Regions from separate parts of the Clostridium sp. 10cd* genome, predicted to be linked through region 2. Evidence: riboswitches for the same ligand, from Rfam matches in the RefSeq annotation. Region 2 holds a riboswitch; the other holds the start of a gene.
The links. A riboswitch is a leader RNA that binds a small molecule or an ion and turns the genes downstream of it on or off. The one in region 2 is predicted to bind lysine.
Positions count from the first base shown of each region.

Region 1: it holds a riboswitch for lysine, as region 2 does, so the genes downstream of both, lysA (diaminopimelate decarboxylase) here and ACG3M1_RS14900 (transporter substrate-binding domain-containing protein) in region 2, are expected to answer to the same signal.

Region 1 covers NZ_CP172347.1:362,558-365,735, reverse strand. Annotated here, with positions in the region: gene ACG3M1_RS01855 (copper homeostasis protein CutC) at 1-201, shown strand, start outside; gene ACG3M1_RS01850 (M20 metallopeptidase family protein) at 531-1,628, opposite strand; lysine riboswitch at 1,769-1,934, shown strand; gene lysA (diaminopimelate decarboxylase) at 2,006-3,178, shown strand, end outside.
Region 2 covers NZ_CP172347.1:3,008,018-3,011,195, forward strand. Annotated here, with positions in the region: gene ACG3M1_RS14895 (amino acid ABC transporter permease) at 1-532, opposite strand, end outside; gene ACG3M1_RS14900 (transporter substrate-binding domain-containing protein) at 555-1,391, opposite strand; lysine riboswitch at 1,511-1,676, opposite strand; gene ACG3M1_RS14905 (VanZ family protein) at 1,734-2,201, opposite strand; gene ACG3M1_RS14910 (immunoglobulin-like domain-containing protein) at 2,292-3,178, opposite strand, start outside.

The DNA of each region.
Region 1 (3,178 bases), 1.9 Mb from region 2:
GGTATAGATGCCATGAATGCAAAGGAGCTCATAGCCTATACAGGAGTAAAACAGATTCACTCCTCCTGCAAAGACTGGCTGCGGGATGAAACAACATGTGGCGAGCGTGTTACTTACAGCTATGGACCGCAGGGTCATAAAAGCGATTATGAGGTTGTAAACAGTAAAAAAGTCGAGCATTTAATCTGGAGCGTTCGATAGCCATCCGCTGAATAACGGAAAATCAGTTTTCCTTGTTTTATAGCTTCATAAAGAAAAGAAGTTCCTCATTCTATTGTTTATAGATGCGGAGCTTCCTTTTTACGTATCCGATGTTCACTCTATATATCTGAAATAAAGGATATCTGACGTATTATGAGGATAAAGCCATTCTCTGAAATACGTAGATTTTAACTGACACAGTGCTCTTTATCACCTTTACAGCTGCTTCCTCTGTTTGCTGATGAAAGAAAATCGTTAACAGTTTTCAATCACAGCTACAATACCTCTTTCCTTCTATGCTGTAGGAATACCTGATAGCTGTATCCGCTTTATTCCATCCTGCTCAGCTTACAGTATTCTTTAACCCCTGCTTCCAGTACCTCTTCATCGAAGTCAAAATTGTGAGCATGCAGGGCAATCCCGGTACCTGTTCCAAGAAAGAAAAACACACCCGGCACCCTTCGCTGATAATGGGCAAAATCCTCGGAAATCATTTCAGGCTTCTCCAGCAGCACGATATTCGGATCCAGCTTCAGCACCTGATCCACAAGGGCAGCGTCATTCATGACTGCAGGATAGCCGGTATTGATATCAAAAGAGAACACTGCCCCCTGTTCTTCATACGGCTTCGCCAGCTCCAGCATACGCTTTTTCATATACTGATAGGTTTCATCCTGAAAGGCACGAAGGGTTCCTTCCATACGGGCAGCATTCGAAACAACATTGCGAACCGTACCGCTCTTCAGTAAACCAAAGCGCAGTAAACGATAGGTTTCCGCTGACAGCTCCTCCTGTTCCATCGTATATACATCCAGCAGATAGCGCGCCGCAATCTCCATCGCATCAATACCTTCCTGATACTTTGCCGCATGTGCGCTTTTTCCGGTAATATCGATATTCACCTCACTGGAGCGTGCCATAAATTCGTTTCTGCGTGTGGCAATCACACCCTTGTCCAGCATTGGCCATACATGAAAACCGAAAATCCGTTTGATATGATACTGTTCAAAGATACCGCTTTTGCACATCGGCTCCGCTCCGCCCGGTGTTTCCTCTCCCGGCTGAAAAATCAATACCACGTTGTGTGGAAGCTCTTTATAATACGCAGACAGCTGGTGTGCGAACTCCAGCAGCATTGCCATGTGACCGTCATGTCCGCAGGCGTGCATGCATCCTGTGTGTCTGGAAGCAAACGCTCTGCCGGTAGCTTCTGTTACCGGTAATGCATCCATATCACTGCGAAAGGCGATGCTTTCCTTTCTTCCTGCGTCAAAAAAAGCCACAACACTGCTTGGAATCGGTGAGCTTAACGAACAGGGAAGATCCCTGAGCGCCTCTTGCAGATAGCGTTGTGTTTTCGGCAGCTCCAGCTCCAGCTCCGGTATCTGATGCAGGTCCCTGCGATATTTCTGTATTCTCTCTAACATATCCTTCATCCTCCCTGCTCTATGTTATGTTTATTATATAGGAAACCATCCCTCATGTAAATATTTTCATTTTATGAAATTTATACATTTAATTTTCATAAAACGGTTGTAATTTACCTTGAATAGTGATATGATACAGAAAAATAGATAGAGGCGCGGGAGCGACTACATCAGCTGGAGTCGGCAGACACCTGACAGCTGGTTTCAGCAATTCCGCCGAACTGCAGCCTTAGGCATAGGGTTGTGGTGGGCTTATGGAGAAGATCCATAAGACTGTCTACCATCAGTAGATGTGCTATCATTATTGTCATAAGGTGAACTACAATGTCAGTAAGGGTACGCGTCCCCTGCTGGCATTTTTTAATGAGGTGATGGAAATGAGTAAAAAAGTGTTGGAAATATCCGGAGTTTCCGTAGAACAGCTGGCGAATGCCTGCGGTACTCCGCTATATGTGTATGATGAGAACAAAATCACACAGAAAATGAGCCAGTTTCACGAGCTGTTTCAAAGTGAGAATTTTGATACCGAGGTTCTGTATGCATCCAAGGCGTTCTCCTGTAAGGCAATCGTTCAGATGGCGGCAATCCACGGTCTGTGTCTGGATGTTGTCAGCGGCGGTGAGTTATATACCGCCATGCAGTCCGGCTTCCCAATGGAAAAGATCTACTTTCACGGCAATAATAAAACATGGGATGAGCTGATTATGGCACTGGAAGCTGGCGTCGGGTGCATCGTTGTCGATAATGCCATGGAATGCGAGCTGCTGGTAAAAGCGGCACAGCGTGTCGGCACCACCGTTCGTACACTGATTCGCGTGAATCCGGGCGTTGAGGCACATACCCATAAATATATTGTAACGGCACATCTGGACAGCAAGTTCGGTATCTCCATCAGTCGTATGGAGGATATCCGCGATATGATTCAGACACTGACGAGTATTCCCAATATTGCCTTTGAAGGCTTCCACTCCCATATCGGATCTCAGATTTTTGATAAGGATGCCTATGTGGCGGAAATTCAGACACTGATGAAATTCGTGGACGATATGCAAAAGGCATACGGCATCACCACGAAAGCATTAAATCTGGGAGGCGGCTTTGCGGCTTACTATACGAGTGAGGATCACCCGATTCCGCTTCAGGAAGTGTGCCAGACAATTCTGGATACCTGCAAATGGGAGCGTGACCGTTATCAGCTGCCGTTGGAAAAACTGATGATTGAACCGGGACGAAGCATTGTTGCGGAGGCAGGCTCCACCTTGTACCGCATCGGGTATCAGAAGCAGACGGAAAACAAAAAGTATATTTTTGTGGATGGCGGTATGTCGGACAATATCCGTCCGGCATTGTATCAGGCAGCCTATGCATGTGATATTGCGAACCGTATGGACGAGGAAAAAAGTGAAACGGTGACCGTTGCCGGAAAATGCTGTGAGTCCGGAGATATTCTGGTGGAAAACGTCCGGCTGCCGCGCGCACAGACAAACGATCTGTTAATCTTGTATACAACCGGTGCCTACGGCTACAGTATGGCAAGCAATTACAACCGT
Region 2 (3,178 bases):
CAATAAATTCATTTCCGATCGAAGGGAAGGAATTACGAATCGCCTGAGGTAAGATAATGCTCATCATCGTCTGTGTGGAGGTCATCCCCAGACTGCGGGCTGCCTCATTCTGTCCCTTGTCAATCGACTGGATACCGGCACGGATGATTTCTGCCATATATGCCCCTGTATTGATGGAAATAATCGTAATACCGGCAGTTACCGGTGACCAGTTCAGTACCGGACGAAGACCGTGATAGATGATCAGCGCCTGTACCATCATCGGTGTTCCACGAAAAATCCATACATACAGACCGACAAAGCCGTGCAGTATCTTTTTAATTATGCGGGATACCGGTGCATCGCGCTCTTCTATACGCACAGCACGGATACCTCCCAACAGCAAACCGATCAGTAATCCGATCAGTGTACCGCACACCGCCAGAAGCAGTGTTATCTTAATCCCATACCAGAACAGCGGAATGTTGTCCTGAAAAATCCACCAGGCCTGGGCAAACATCCCATCCGGTTTTGCGGATGCTACTATCATCATGGTAATCTCCTATTCTGTTTTGTTATTCTGTTTTCGGCTGACTCTCTCTTGCTTCCTTCATCCACTGATCTCTTGTTTCCTTGGAAATTCCATCCAGTGATTTCTGTACAGCATTGAACAGCTCGGAATCACGGCTTCCCTCTTTCAGACCGACAGATACGGACGTGTCAATATCAAAGCCCTTGCCCTTCGCAAAGTGAACGATCGTTAAATCCTTATTCGCTTCCACGGCCCCCTCGGCAACCGGAAGCTCTGCTGTAATGCCATCCACTTCCTTGTTCTGCAGGGAGAGGATCATTTCCGGATACGTTGCCTTTGGTGTCGCATGCTTTACACCCTTGATCTGATCGATAATCGTATCATAGTTCGTGCTCTTCTGTCCGATGATGGTCTTACCCTTGAACTGCTGGATATCATTGAATTTCGCAGCCTTGTCCCCCTTGCGTACAATCATAACCATTTCGGATTCATAGTACGGGGATGTGAAGTCAATTCCGTTTTCACGTGTTTCATCCTTTGTCATACCGGCAATAATCGCATCGATTTCACCGGATTCCAAAGCCGGCTGCAGGCCGTCCCAGGATACCTTTTTGATGACGATCTCACGATCGAGATCCTTTGCAATCTGACGTGCAACACGTACATCATAACCGTCACAGAAGCCGGCACCGCCAATGGAAACACTCGTTTTCGTCTGTTCCTTCGTCTGCCAGTTAAACGGCGCATAATTGCACTCCATACCAACCGTAAAGGTTTCCTTTCCTGTATTCTTTGAAACATTCTTGTCGTCATCACTGCTGCCGCATCCAGTCAAAAGCAGTGTCATGGCAAAAGCTGCCGTTACTAATTTTTTCTTCATAAATAGTCCCTCTTTCTTTTTTTCTTTTCACATATACCGCCTGTGTATACACCATCGGTGAAATACCATGGAATAACAAAAAAGCCGTGCTATTACACGACTCTCACACATAAAGCAGAGTTGTTAATAGCTCCTCTTCTTAACGAAGGAGTGCCATGAGTATTTCCCATGACCCCAGAAGTGCATCCGCCAATGCAGCCTCTTCGGCGATGATTACCTTTCAAAGCTATCCCGGTCTGCCGACTCCAGCTTTTACTCTGACGCATCGCTGCCTCTATACGATTTTTCTGTCTTATATACTTTAGCTTAAATCCCGACATTTGTCAATGGCCCCTGAATATTTCATGAAAGTTTTTCAGTTTCTTTCATTTTCCGTCTGCGCTTCAGATATAGAATAAGAGCAAGCAGAACCAGCCCGAGGGCACCACCTGCCGTATCAATCAAAACATCCTTGAGCTGTCCGCTTCTGCCAGGGACAAACAGCTGATGAAATTCATCCGTTGCCGCATAGGCAGCCGTAGCCGCCAGTGCCAGAAGCAGCCATGGCTCCTTTTTGTATTCCCGTATCGTAAGACCAAATAAAATGGCCAGTACCGCATATTCACTCATATGTGCCGCCTTGCGTACCAGAAAGCTTGTCATATCCCGAATGATTTCATTCCTCATGATATCCAGAGAGAATACAGCATCCAGAAGGTGCACAAAGAAATCGCTCATTTCCTGAGAATCATCCGCAACCTGTGCGGAGAACCAGAAAATTACAAGCATCCAGATAATGCACAGGATGGCATAGCAGTGTTTCTTTTTCATGCATATCACCCTGTGCATCATTATAGAATAAGATCGGTAAAAATACCAGTATATTTTTACCTCAGCATCATGTTTATGGATAGAGTCGTATCATTTCTCCTGAGCATCCGATGGTATGGTATCCACGGTTTTAAAGTCATAGCCAAGATCCTTCATATTTTTGATAAAGGTATCCATCGCTTCATAATTCCCCTTATTGCTCGGATGCAGCAGATAAATCGCCCCCTCATGGTAATGCTCCATCATCGTCTTCAATGCCTCACTCCCCGAAACATCACTCGCATAATCGTAATAGGCATGACTCCAGAAATAATTGCTGTAGCCAAGGTCCTTTACCAGCTTCATCGCACGCTCACTGCTGCCGCCCTTCGGAAAACGGAAAACCTTTTTCATCGGCTGCCCGGTAACCTCCATATACGTTTTTTCTGTCTCCGTAATCTCTGCAACAAATTTATCGATGCTGGAGGCATTCGCCAGTGTTGTCATATCGTAATGATGCCAGCTGTGATTTCCGATTACATTGCCATCCTGAACAAGCTGCCGGATGAAATCTGCTTCTGTTTTGATATAATTTCTGGTCAAAAAATAGGTTGCCTGCACATCATTCTTTTTCAGGACCTCCGCAATCTGCTTGATATAGGTGATATCATTGCCGCCCTCATCAAAGGTCAGATAAATTACTTTTTCTTTCGGTCCCTGATAATAGGAATCGTATTTCTTTAACAGCTTTTCATCCTTGGCACCTGTTGTCCGCTGATGATCCTTGCTTTTATTAAACCACCATTCCTCCATGGTGTTGTCATAGCTGTCATGATCATAATACAGCTTTGTATTCGTTGGATCAGCACATACCTGAACACTGCGCTTTACACTTGTGGTATTGCCGCTGGCATCCTTTGCCGTATAGGTCAGCGTATACGTACCCTGTTTTTTCATATTTACACTGCCTTTTCGTTCCACGCTTTTGCTTACATCCC